Regions from separate parts of the Paenibacillus sp. 102 genome, predicted to be linked through region 2. Evidence: riboswitches for the same ligand, from Rfam matches in the RefSeq annotation. Region 2 holds a riboswitch; each other region holds the start of a gene.
The links. Region 2 has a riboswitch for S-adenosylmethionine ahead of AAIE21_RS23530 (methionine ABC transporter ATP-binding protein). Riboswitches for the same ligand answer to the same signal wherever they lie in the genome.

Region 1 (3,464 bases), on a different contig from region 2:
TGACGCAAAAAGAAATTCGACAATCTTTAGCAAGATGTGGTTTAAAGGAAGAACATATACGCCAGCCTCTTTGCTGTTTAAGTGGAGGAGAACAAACAAAAGTACGGTTATGCGAACTTATGTTAATGCGGAGTAATATTTTGATTTTAGATGAGCCAACGAATCATTTAGATGTGTATGCGAAAGAAGCGTTAGGAGAAGCGTTGCAAAATTATCAAGGAACAGTTTTACTCGTTTCTCACGAGCCTTCTTTTTATGAGTCTTGGGTGACACGCGTTTGGAATCTAGAGGAAATGAATGTTACGAAAAGGTAAGAGGGAAATTTATTTTGGAGCGTAACTATATAAATACGCATTGAAAGACTAAGATAAACCATTCCTTTTAGGTGGGAGAGAGCATCTGTTCATGGATAGAAGTGGTCAGTGTCTTTTTTAGCCACATGCCATGTGAAAACAGAAGGAGAAAATGAGAGGAGAACTTCTTTTGTTTTCATAACCACGACTTAGATGGCGGAAATTTAAAATGGATATAAGTATGAACGCAGCTACGTTTCGTAGCTGCGTTCATTGTCTTTACTGATTTATTTGTAAACGTTCTTGAATGAACAATAGCAACTTAACAATGCTGTCTTCCCTATAAATATCAAATTTTTGTCGATGAAATTCACCATGTTCATGATAAAAAATAAGTTCGCCTTTCCCAGCAACTTCATTTATCAGCATATGAAAACTGAGTGGTGTTGCTACAATTGAGCCGTTATCATCTCTTAACAGAATTTGACAAAGCGTTTTTTGCTGTTCAACCTCATATAAAAAATCGTAATGAAAGGATTGAGCTAGTTTTTCTATTTGAGATAGGAGTAGGGTTTGTATAGCATGTGTTTCGTGCATAAAATGTAACCTCTTTTCTTGTATGCGCTGTTATCTAGTATAGTAATAATGAGTATACTTTGTACATAATTATTGCTCGTTATTTCTAGAGAGTGTCAAAATAAGTTGAACAATAATGCGCAGTATATTCAGAAAAATGTTATTGACAAAATTTTTTGTAAGATTTACTATTAGTACCATAACTTTTGCAAAATTTAATACGAATACTCTTATCCAGAGTGGCGGAGGGACTGGCCCTATGATGCCCAGCAACCGAGCTTATGAACCATAAGCTAAGGTGCTAATTCCTGCAAAACGATTTTCGTTTTGGAAGATAAGAGAGGAGCTTATTTTTGTCTATTTGACACCTCTCTTATTTGAGAGGTGTTTTTTGTTTAAGAACAGATATATATGAGGGGGAATTGTATATGAAAAAGTTATTGTTAAGTATTGTAAGTGGAACGGTATTATTATTAGGCGCATGTAGTGCTGATTCAGAAAAGGAAGCAAAAGCACTAGATGAGAAAAAAGTTAAAGTAGGTGTGACCGGTGGACCGCATGAACAAATTTTTGAAAAAGTAAAAGAAGTAGCGGCAAAAGATGGATTACAAGTTGATTTACAGGTATTTAATGATTATGTAGCGCCCAATGTATCGTTAGATGAAAACAGCATTGACGTGAATAGCTATCAAACGAAATCCTATTTAGATGTATTTAAAGCGGAGCGCAATATGAAATTGACAGAAGTATTTTCAACAGTAACGTTTCCAATGGGGATATATTCTAAAAATTTGAAGGATGTAAAAGAGTTAAAAGATGGAGATGCCATTGCTGTACCAAATGACCCAACGAATGAACTTCGAGCGTTAAAATTATTTGAAAAAGCAGGCGTTTTAAAAGTTGATCCAAAAGCAACAGAGAAAGCAACTGCAAAAGATGTCATTGAGAATCCGAAGAATTTAAAAATTATTGAGTTAGAGGCATCACAATTACCAACGCAATTAGGGGAAGTGAAAGCCGCTGCGATTAATACAAACTTTGCATTAGGTGCAAAACTAAGTCCAGCTAAAGATTCTATTTTCCGTGAAGGGAAAGATTCACCATATGTGAACTGGGTAGTTGTTCGTACGGAAAATAAGGATGACGAAGTTGTAAAAAAATTAAAGAAAGCGTATCAGTCTAAAGAAGTAAAAGAGTTTATCGAGAAAAAATTCGATGGTTCTGTTTTGCCGTCTTGGTAGGAGCTGATTATCATGATTGAATTGAAGAATGTTTCTAAAGTATTTACAACAAAAAAAGGTAAGATAGAAGCTCTGAAACCAACTTCTCTTAAAATAGAAAAAGGAGAAGTGTTTGGAATCATTGGATATAGTGGGGCAGGTAAAAGTACATTAATCCGCTGTGTAAACTTATTAGAAAAACCAACAACAGGAAATATAATTGTAAATGAGAAAGATTTAACAACCTTATCTACAAAAGGATTAGCGCAGGCGAGACAAAAAATTGGGATGATTTTTCAAGGATTTAACTTATTGAAAACAGTCAATGTTTATGAAAATATTGCATTACCTTTACGCTTAGCTGGGATTTCAAAAACGGAAATTGAAAAAAGAGTAGAAAAGTATTTACGTATTGTTGATTTGTTTGATAGAAAAGATGCGTATCCAAGCGAGCTTTCTGGTGGACAAAAACAGCGTGTTGCGATTGCACGTGCGTTATCGCATGAACCAGAAGTGTTGCTAAGTGATGAAGCTACAAGCGCGTTGGATCCAGAAACAACGGAGTCGATTTTAGATTTGTTATTAGAAGTTAATGAGAAAATTGGGATTACGATTTTGCTCATTACACATGAAATGAATGTAATTCAGCGTATATGTGATCACGTTGCTGTGATGGAGCAGGGAGCTATAGTAGAAAGTGGTACAGTGAAAAATATTTTTTCAAACCCACAACATGCAACAACGAAAAAATTTGTAAACAGTGCTTTTGCAGCCAAAATCCCGGAAGAATTACAAAAAGAACTAAAAAACACAGGGGAGATTGTAACGCTCTCGTTTATCGGGAACTCTTCAGGAGAACCAGCATTGGCTGTTGCTACAAAACGATTTCAAGTATATCCTAATATTTTATCGGGGAACATTACACAACTAAAATATGAAGCGTACGGTAAACTCGTCGTTCATATGCAAGGGGAAAAACACGAAGTACATAGGGCGTTAACATTTTTAAAAGAACAAGGAATTATTGTAGAAGGAGGTAAGGAAGAGTATGGGAAGCAAGTCCTTTTGGGATGAATGGAGTAAGATGATATGGGAAGCGACGATTCAAACATTTCAAATGACATCCATTTCACTACTTATATCAGTCATTATTGCATTGCCACTTGGCGTCACACTCGTTTTAACAAGGCCTGGTGGTCAACTAGAGAATAAAATTGTATATCCTGTTTTGAATACAATTATTAACGTCATTCGTTCTATTCCATTTATTATTCTATTATTCTTCATTCTGCCGTTTACAAAGCTCCTTATGGGAACTTCAATTGGTGTGAAAGGTGTAATTGTACCGCTTGTTGTATTTACAGCTCCTTATATT
Region 2 (3,464 bases):
TGGTACAATTCAATCACTTTTTTAATCGTTGGATCATTTTTGTCTTTCGTACGAGCTGCGAAAATATTAATATATGGTTTCGCATTCTCGTTTTTTGGATTTTCTAAGAAAATAGGATCTTTCACTGGGTTTAAACCAGCTTGACCCGCAACACCATTATTAATAACGGAAGCTGCTACGTCTTTTAATACACGTGGTGTTTGCTGCGCAATAACTGGTGTAATTTTTAATTTCTTTGGATTTTCAGCAATACCACTTGGATCACCAAATAGACCAAAGTCTTTTTTCAATTTCAATAATCCAGCTGCATCAAGAAGTTTTAATGCACGCGCTTGGTTCGTTGGATCATTGGGAATTGCAATTTCTGAACCATCTGGAATTTCATTTGGTTTTTTATATTTTTCAGAGAATAATCCCATTGGTGCAATTTGAGTTGTACCAACGGCTGTGATATCTAACTTATGTTCCTTTTTAAATTGCTCTAAAAAGGCAATATGTTGGAATGAATTCAATTCGATATCACCATCAGCTAACGCTTTATTTGGTGTTGTATAATCCGAGAACTCCACAATTTTAACCTTAATTCCTTCTTTTTCAGCTTTCTTCTGAAGAATAGTCCAAGCGTCTCCATCCGTTCCTGTTACACCGACGCGAACTACCTTTTCTTTTGCACCAGCCCCGCAACCGCTTAATACCGATACACTAACCAACGCTGATAATGCAAATGCTAATATCTTTTTCATTTTCTTTCCCTCTTTTCTCTTTATGATCTACGTAAGAATACTTTTGCAAAATAGTTTCCTAAGTTTTGTGCAATTTGTACAAGAATAATAAGCAATACAACCGTCACGAACATAACCGATGTATCAAAGCGTTGATAACCATATGTCATTGCTAGGTCACCTAGACCACCACCGCCAACAAGGCCAGCAACTGCTGAGAATTCAATTAAACCAACCGTCATAAACGTAACGCCTAAAACTAATGGTGCTAACGCTTCTGGAACAAGAATTTCAAACACAATTCTGAGTGGTGATGCACCCATTGCTTGTGCTGCTTCAATAACTCCCTTTGGTACCGAAACAAGGTTTGTTTCAACCATTCTTGCAATCCCAATTGAAGCAACCAGTGTCATTGGAAAAATCGCTGCTGCCGTTCCAATTGTTGTTCCAATAACAGTACGTGTTAACGGACTTAAAGCCACTAGAAAGATGATAAATGGAACCGGACGAATCGTATTAATAACAATATTAAGAATAAAAAAGACCAGTTTGTTTTCTAAAAAATTTCCTTTTCTTGTTACATATAAAAGTAAACCTAGAGGTATACCAAGTATTGTAGCAAATATAAGGGTTACAATTACCATTAAGAGGGTATCCCCTGTCGCATCTAAAATGCGAGGCCAAAATATACTCCAATCAACTCGCATGACATTCAACCTCCTTCAGTCCTACTTGCAGTCTTAGATGTTGCAATGCTTTTTGAATTTCTTTCTGCTCACCTTGTAGTTCTACAAGAAGATTTCCAAATAAAATACCTTGCAGTTCAATAATATTTCCATAGAGCACATTTACATCTACATTATAATTTTTAGCAATGTACGATAATAACGGCTGTCCTGTCTCTTCACCAGTAAATGTTAAGCGATAAATCTGTCCACCATTTTGGATTTTCGTAAGGACACTTTCCGGTAAATGATTGTTAATAACAGATCGAACGAAGTTTTGTGTCGTCTTTGTTTTTGGTTTCGTGAAAACATCAAATAATGTGCCTTCCTCAATTACTTTTCCTTTTTCCATCACGGCTACACGGTGACAAATTTCTTTCACAACCTGCATTTCGTGTGTAATAAGGAGAATTGTTAAATTGTATTCCTTGTTTACTTTCTTTAGTAGATTCAAAATTTCTGTTGTTGTTTCAGGATCTAATGCTGATGTTGCTTCATCACAAATGAGAATATCTGGTGATGTCGCAAGTGCTCTCGCAATTCCTACGCGTTGCTTCTGACCACCTGATAGTTGTTCTGGATAATAGTTTGCTTTATCTTCTAGTCCGACAAACTTTAGCAGCTCATTTACTCTTTCTTTTATCTCATTCTTTGGCAATTTCGCTAATTTCAATGGATAAGCAATATTCCCAAACACGGTTCTCGAATTAAATAGATTAAAACTCTGAAAAATCATTCCTATTCTTTGTCTTAGCTTTCGTAACTCCTTCGTTGATAAGGAAGTAATATCTTTATCATCTATCGAAATCGTTCCCGATGTTGGTCGTTCTAACATATTCACTAAACGTAACAGTGTACTTTTTCCAGCTCCACTGAAACCGATAATACCAAATATCTCACCCTTATCAACCGATAATGTTACATCTTCGACGGCATGAACTGATTGCCCGCCTGATTCATATACTTTACTTACATTCTCAAAAGAAATCATTACTTTCCCCTCCTATATGCTGTAATAACTTGAAGCAGAGCTTTGAGGTAAAATAAAAAATGCCCTCCTTCTTATCCGTAATAAAAATAAGAAGAAGAGCATTTATATACTCATTCACATCTTCTCATCTCCCAAGCCTCTAAGAGCTTGCTGGAATTAGCACGGTATTCAAAAACCCGTTGCTGAGGTATCATAGGGCCAGTCCCTCCACCTCTCTGGATAAGAGTGTATCGATTTAGTTGTCATTTTATTAAGTCTTATTATAAAACTCCGAAAAGTAAGAGTCAACATAAATATTCTAAAATATATTAATTATTTTTCTATTAAAATTTTTAAATAAAATAACAGTTCCTCCTTTACTCCACATTAACGGGCAGTACGCCCCCCGATGATTAAAGTTTCACTTTATTACAAAGGGCGAAATTTTAACTTTATGTAAAATTCTTCTTCACCTACTCTTTCAAAAAGGAAAATATCCTGTACGAATTGAATAACATTACATGAATATGAAAGAAAAATGGAGGACGATAACTGATATGAAAACAGCACTTTTACTCGTTGATATTCAAAATGATTATTTTCCAAATGGCCAAATGGAACTGCGCGGTGCCGTTGAAGCTAGCGAGTACGCAAGTCAACTACTTCAGCATTTTCGAGAAGTGAATCAGCCTATTTTTCATATCCAACATGTATCTATGAAAGAAAATGCTACTTTTTTTCTCCCTAACACAGAAGGCGTCCACATCCATGAACATGTTCGTCCCTTAAAAAATGAAACTGTTATTCTCAAACACTATCCAAACAGTTTTCGGGAAACGGACCTATTAGAGCAATTGCAAAACCTTAGAATTGAACATGTGATTATATGCGGGATGATGACTCATATGTGTATTGATGCTACAGTACGAGCTGCTTTTGATTTTAGTTTTCGTTGCACTGTTGTACATGATGCATGCGCAACAAAAGATCTCCTCTTTAAAAATGCTACAATTCCTGCTGTCTATATCCATAATACAATTTTAGCAA
Region 3 (3,464 bases), on a different contig from region 2:
AGCCGCAATAGGAACGATTGGATAAAGAGGGGTTCTATATTTCAAATCCTCCACATAATTACCTTGTTCTAAGAAACGTCTCCGAAACATAAACTGTGAAGCTGCAATTCCCATCCAAACAACGACCACCGCAAAACCCGAAATAGATACAAGAACGATATACACGGTATCAGGTGCAACTATACTAGAAAAAAGGGATAAACATCCACCGATCATGCTAACAATTAAAGCTTGAAGAGGTATTCCTTTCGATGTTAATTTTGCAAAAGAAGGATTGATCATCTTCTCTTTTGAAAGGGACCACAGCATACGAGATGAGGCATATAACCCTGAGTTCGCAGCTGAAAGTAATGCCGTCAAAATAACAAAATTCATAATATCCGCGGCATAAGGTACACCAATCCTATCAAAGACTACAACGAATGGACTTTCAATTACTCCAGCTTCTTTCCAAGGAATTAATCCTGAAAGAACAAAGATTGTACCAATAAAGAAGATAAAGAGTCTCCAAACAGTATTTTTGATTGCCCGCGGTACATTTTTCTCTGGGTCTATACTCTCTCCAGCCGCAATACCAATCAATTCTGTTCCTGAAAAAGCAAAACTTACTGAAAGCATAGTCATGAAAATTGGAAAGAAACCATTGGGAAAAGGCCCATCTTCCCCAATAAAGTTTGATAGCATAGGTGCTGAAGATACATCTTTCATAGAAAGAATACCAAACATAGCTCCCACACCTAAAATAATAAATAATAATATGGTGACTACTTTAATACTGGAAAACCAAAACTCTGATTCTGCAAAGAATTTTGCTGAAAAAGCATTGGAAAGGAAAATGGTCGCAGCAAATATTGCACTCCACATCCAAACCGAAGTATCGGGAAACCACCTTTGCATAAGTAGACCTGAAGCCGTAAATTCCGAACCTAATGCAACAGTCCAGGTAAGCCAATACATCCAGGCAATCGTAAAGCCAGTCCCAGGTCCTATATATTTCGTTGCGTATGTATGAAAAGCCCCAGTAACTGGCATTGAAACCGATAACTCTCCAAGACATAACATCACCAAATACATAATCAAACCACCAATTAAATATGCAATCATTGTTCCGATTGGGCCTGCTTGATTAATCGTGTATCCCGAACTTAGAAAAAGCCCTGTTCCAATTACTCCCCCTAATGAAAGCATAAATAAATGTCTACTCTTCATCGTTCTTTGCAGCTTTGTTTGACTATCTTCATTTGTATATTCCATAATAATTCAACCTCTTCTAATTATTTTTCCGTGCAATATAGCATTAAAAATGCTTGGAAACAGTTATATCCATTCAAAAAACTATTAAATTTTATACTCCCCCTCCTTTACAACATAAAAAAGCCTCTTTCATCTGAAAGAGGCATCGTCCATAAAAATTATATGATGGCTTATCTCTCAGAATGAATCCATTCTGCAGGAAGTGGCACCGTTCCGAATTTCGGAGGTTGCCGGACGTCATAGGGCCTGTCCCTCAGTCTCTCTTGATAAGTGAATTTATTTATTGAATTTTTAAATTAATAAAAATTATATTCCTGAATGATTTTTATGTCAACATGCAAGTTCTAAATCTATCACATCATATATCCACTAAAGTGAAATAAATTCTATAAAAGAACAATAGAAAAGAGCATTTTTTTAAAATAGAGAAAATATCATGGATTAAAATGATTAAAGGAGGATCGTTATGAAAGCAATTGTATGCACAAAATACGGATCACCTGATGTTCTCCAACTCAAAGAGGTCGAAAAACCTATCCCCAAGGATAATGAGGTACTAGTAAAAATTCATGCGACAACAGTAACATCTGGGGACTGTAGAATTCGAGGTTTCAATAGTCCTCTTTTGTACTGGATTCCCATGCGAATCATCCTAGGTCTTAGAAAGCCGAGAAAACCTATATTGGGGGTAGAATTGGCAGGAGAAATTGAATCAATAGGAAAAAATGTAACACAATTCAAGAAAGGGGATCAAATTTTTGCATTAACGGGAATGAGTTTTGGGGCTTACGCTGAGTACACATGTATACCTGAAGATGGATTGTTAGCAATGAGACCGGAAAACATGAATTATGAGGAAGCCGCTGCTGTTCTTTTTGGTGGAACTTCAGCATTACATTTTCTTAGAAAAGCAACTATCCAAAGTGGACAAAAAGTTCTTATCTATGGAGCTTCTGGAGCCGTAGGAACTTCCGCGGTACAGCTTGCCAAATACTTTGGGGCAGAAGTTACCGGGGTCTGTAGTACTACAAATTTAGAGTTAGTAAAATCTTTAGGAGCTGATAACGTAATTGATTACACGAAAGAAGATTTTACAGAAAGAGAAGAACGCTATGAGATTATCTTTGATGCAGTCGGGAAAAACACCAAATCTAATTGCAAGAACGCACTCACTTCGAACGGGACATACGTGTCAGTCGAAGGAATGATAGCAAAAGTACGTACTGAAGATTTACTTTTCCTCAAAGAACTTATCGAGGCAGAGAAAATAACATCCGTCATCGATAGACGTTATCCACTAGAACAAATTCCTGAAGCACATAGATACGTAGAAACAGGACATAAGAAGGGAAATGTAGTAATAACCTTAGATCATAATGACAAAACCTAACAAAACTCCCCTGGTGTTGGTTTGTAATAAAGTTGTTTAATTCTCTGCTTAGAAATATAGTAACCATCTATCGTATAACAGATAGATGGTTATTAAAATTGTTTAAAAAACTAACAGATTCTTTCGTTCTACAATTATTAGGAATAATAAGATCGTTTGATTTTCGGATAGCAAATAATTGATTATTGCCCACAAATATAACTTAAGATCTTGTATCTATATATGATTAGGTTGATGTAGTTATATTACATGTTCTTCTAAAATATTGACAGATAATAGGTTGCATGTTAAATTCACGATATTTAACTACCAAGGGGGTAAGTGACTAATGTCGGTTAATAAGATAGAAGAATATTGGCATATGTACGCTAGAGAAAATGAGTTAAACATGAGTGTTCCAGATGCATGGATGTTTGGAGATGGTTCCAAAGAAATGGGAGATGAACTAGGAAGTTTAGTTGTTAAAGGAATCAAAACAGGAACATGCGCTGCGCATTGTGTATACGGGCTTGAAGGAGAAGAAATTCAAAAAGTTGGTCAGTACGATATTGTATTGGATGGAGACAATAATCCATTAGCAATTATAAAATATACAAAGATCGATTTTTTAAAAATGAATGAAGTAACAAATGATTTTGCAAGATCTGAGGGTGCAGGAGATTTAAGCTATGATTATTGGTACAGTGAGCATGTTAAATTTTTCACTTGGGAATTAAGCCAGTATGGACTTACTTTTACTCCAGACTTATTACTAGTTTGTCAAACCTTTAAGGTAATGGATATTTATAAAGATAGATTATAAATTGAAGAAAAATCATGT
Region 4 (3,464 bases), on a different contig from region 2:
GAAAATGCACAAGTAATTGGTGCAACGTTATCCAAATGCGCAATTGATTCTCTTGTTTATGAACGAACATTTGACTTAGTTGTTGTAGATGAAGTGAGTATGGCGTATGTGCCGCAAATTGCATTAGCTGCTTCTCTTGGTAAGCGAATTGTCATTTGTGGTGACTTTTTACAGTTACCTCCGATTGCGATGGCAAATCATGAGCTTGTTAGAAAGTGGTTAGGGGAGGATATGTTTTATCATGCGGGGATTGTGCAGTCAGTAAATAGTTATGAAACACATCCGAATTTATTTATGCTGCAAGAACAAAGACGGATGCATGCGGATATATCTAAATTTACAAATTCATTTATTTATAAGAATAGGGTGTTCGATCATCCTTCTGTCTCGGCAAGACAAGAATTAGCGAAATTACAGCCATTTGCAAATGAAGCGACAGCTCTGTTCGATACAAGTTTGATGGGAGCTTATTCTTTAAAAGATGCAGCTTCTGGTTCGCGTTTTAATATTATGTCTGGTTTAGTTGCAATGCAGATGATTTTAATTGGATTATTAGATGGCGTTCAATCTATTGGAATTGTAACACCATACCGAGCGCAGTCCCGTTTCTTATCAACATGTATAAGAGAACTATTGCAAAAAACAAAGTACCGGAATACACCTGTTCTAGCAGCGACAGTTCATAAGTTCCAAGGATCTGAACGAGACATGATGATATTTGATACGGTAGATAGTTATCCCCAGGAACGTCCAGGTGTATTATTCTTCGATCATAAGAACCATCGTCTTGTAAACGTTGCAGTTACAAGGGCAAGAGGGAAGTTCATTCAGTTATCGGACTGTCAGTATATGCGGAAAAATCTTTCAAGAAAACAAGCGTTATCTCACTTAACTTCTCACATAGAAAGACATGGAAATGTATATGATCGTACAACATCACGTCCATTGTTAGAACGAAAAATTACAAAGCGTTTGAGATGGTTTATGCAAATGAATTTGGAAGAGACGAAAGCATTATTAAAAGATATTCTGTCAGCAAAACAAAAAATTATTATTTCGCTTCCAAGTACAAGACAGGTAGATAAAAGAGTATGGCAGGCATTAATGCGTACAGCGGCGCAAGTCACAATATATAGCGATGGACCCATTCCGTTGAAAAATGTAAGAGTACAAAGGCAAAATAAATCACTCCCATTTGTATGTATTGATGATGAAATCTTTTGGGTAGGTGCGCCGTTAACGTCGCAAATGATGTTTGAAGGAAGTCCAGAATTCCCTTATATATGTGCAAGACTGCAGGCACCTGAAACGATTGGCGTTTTAAAAGGGTTTTTAGATATTCGGTAAAATCAGATCGGAATTCCTTGACATTTAGTCGGAATAAAACTAGAATGAAAATAATTTAATATAATTTTATGAAAACAAAAACGATTTTCTTATCAAGAGAGGTAGAGGGACTGGCCCTATGAAGCCTCGGCAGCGGATTCAATATGAATACTGTGCCAATTCCAGCAAGTGAAAGACTTGAAAGATAAGAAAGAAGGCATTTTTGAATCTGTATTTTTCAAGCCTCTTTCTATCTTTTAGAAAGAGGTTTTTTTATGTGGAAATTTAAAGGAGGAATGGAGAAATGGGAACAACACAAGTAACGTCACATCGAAATATTATTGCTGAAAGTATAGAAAGAAATAAAGAAAAATACTTAAAAACAAGTCATGATATTCATGCGGATCCTGAAATTGGTAATCAAGAATTTTTTGCATCAAGAACATTAAGCTTATTACTAGGAAGTGCAGGTTTTCAACTGCAACACAATATAGCAGGACATGAAACAGGCTTTATTGCACGGAAAAGCTCAGGGAAACAAGGGCCTACAATTGCTTTTTTAGCAGAGTATGACGCTTTGCCCGGATTAGGTCATGCGTGTGGTCATAATTTAATTGGCACAATAAGTGTTGCGGCAGCGATTGCATTATCAGAAACAATTGAAGAAATTGGCGGTGAAATCGTTGTATTTGGGACACCAGCAGAAGAAGGTGGTCCAAATGGAAGTGCAAAAGCAAGTTATGTGAAGGCGGGTTTGTTTAACAATATTGATGCAGCGCTTATGATTCATCCAAGCGGAAAAACAGCAACAACAAGTCCATCACTAGCAGTTGATCCACTTGATTTTCATTTTTATGGAAAGGCTGCACATGCGGCAGCGTCACCAGAGGAAGGAATTAATGCATTAGATGCGATTATTCAGCTTTACAATGGGATTAATGCCCTTCGTCAACAACTTCCAGCAGATGTGAAAATTCATGGTGTCATTACTGAAGGCGGAAAGGCACCGAATATTATTCCAGATTACGCATCAGCTCGCTTTTTCATTCGAGCAGCAACACGTAAAAAATGTGCTGAAGTAACTGAAAAGGTACGAAATATTGCACAGGGATCCGCACTAGCAACAGGAACAACAGTAAAAATCAATCAGTTCCAAAATGAAATCGATGAATTATTAGTGACGAAAACATTTAATGAAGTGGTTGCGGAGGAATTAGAACTACTCGGGGAAAATGTAAATCGTAAAGAGAGACTGGGAATTGGTTCAACTGACGCAGGGAATGTGAGTCAAGTCGTACCAACGATTCATCCTTACATCAAAATTGGTCCAGATGATTTAATTGCTCATACAAATGAATTTAGAGAAGCAGCTTGTTCGGAACTTGGCGATAAAGCATTAATTACATCTGCAAAAGCGTTAGCGTATGCAGCATACCGATTAATTACAGAAGAAGGAACGCTTGCTCAAATTAAGGAAGAATTTAAAGAAACACAGCGGAATCAGTGATGTAGAAATATAATTGGTTAGACCTTGGTATTGAAAAAATGATAGTGAAAGGAGCCTGCTGTTTATTTAGTAGGCTCCTTATTTTTAGTTTCACTTCATCCTCTTATTTGACAAATATAATTAGATGTCAGAGTAAAGATAATAAATTATTGCTTATAAAGAAGTTTATTAATGGAAAGAGTAGGTGTTTGGATACAGTTATAATCTGTGGAAAATAGGATGACTAAATACTAGTATTAGATTTTAAAATTTCTCAATTAAAGTATTTAAAGCTTTAGATTTTATTCTCTCATATTCCATGGCTTCGGCAAGTTCATTAGGAAGAAGAGGCGATTTTCTAACATATCTTTCACGAATTACATCGTAAAGTTCATATGGAAATAGCATATCGATAAACATGATCTTTTTTTGTTCAGCTGTTAGAGGGGAAATTGATTCGTAAGCGTTAATCATAATATTAAATTGATCCTCATTCCAAACCCCCGTTGTATCTAATAAAGGGATAATCATTTTACGCAAATCACGAATTGGAAGATCAAAAGAAACGGTATCTAAATCAATTACCCAAATTTGATTGTTTGGATCAAGGAGAGAATTTCCTGTACCGTAATCTTGATGACACAGGTTAGGC

Region 1: another riboswitch for S-adenosylmethionine. It lies ahead of AAIE21_RS21655 (MetQ/NlpA family ABC transporter substrate-binding protein); the one in region 2 lies ahead of AAIE21_RS23530 (methionine ABC transporter ATP-binding protein).
Region 3: another riboswitch for S-adenosylmethionine. It lies ahead of AAIE21_RS23150 (amino acid permease); the one in region 2 lies ahead of AAIE21_RS23530 (methionine ABC transporter ATP-binding protein).
Region 4: another riboswitch for S-adenosylmethionine. It lies ahead of AAIE21_RS12725 (M20 family metallopeptidase); the one in region 2 lies ahead of AAIE21_RS23530 (methionine ABC transporter ATP-binding protein).

Annotation. Positions count from the first base shown of each region.
Region 1 is NZ_JBCGHT010000013.1:37,614-41,077, forward strand. It holds gene AAIE21_RS21645 (ABC-F family ATP-binding cassette domain-containing protein) at 1-314, shown strand, start outside; gene AAIE21_RS21650 (hypothetical protein) at 573-890, opposite strand; SAM riboswitch class I at 1,097-1,210, shown strand; gene AAIE21_RS21655 (MetQ/NlpA family ABC transporter substrate-binding protein) at 1,298-2,110, shown strand; gene AAIE21_RS21660 (methionine ABC transporter ATP-binding protein) at 2,123-3,163, shown strand; gene AAIE21_RS21665 (methionine ABC transporter permease) at 3,138-3,464, shown strand, end outside.
Region 2 is NZ_JBCGHT010000016.1:44,679-48,142, reverse strand. It holds gene AAIE21_RS23540 (MetQ/NlpA family ABC transporter substrate-binding protein) at 1-743, opposite strand, end outside; gene AAIE21_RS23535 (methionine ABC transporter permease) at 764-1,429, opposite strand; gene AAIE21_RS23530 (methionine ABC transporter ATP-binding protein) at 1,419-2,438, opposite strand; SAM riboswitch class I at 2,560-2,664, opposite strand; gene AAIE21_RS23525 (cysteine hydrolase family protein) at 2,975-3,464, shown strand, end outside.
Region 3 is NZ_JBCGHT010000015.1:80,760-84,223, forward strand. It holds gene AAIE21_RS23150 (amino acid permease) at 1-1,254, opposite strand, end outside; SAM riboswitch class I at 1,422-1,527, opposite strand; gene AAIE21_RS23155 (NAD(P)-dependent alcohol dehydrogenase) at 1,721-2,644, shown strand; gene AAIE21_RS23160 (ASCH domain-containing protein) at 2,973-3,446, shown strand.
Region 4 is NZ_JBCGHT010000004.1:114,961-118,424, reverse strand. It holds gene AAIE21_RS12730 (AAA domain-containing protein) at 1-1,347, shown strand, start outside; SAM riboswitch class I at 1,434-1,538, shown strand; gene AAIE21_RS12725 (M20 family metallopeptidase) at 1,631-2,833, shown strand; gene AAIE21_RS12720 (CotS family spore coat protein) at 3,077-3,464, opposite strand, start outside.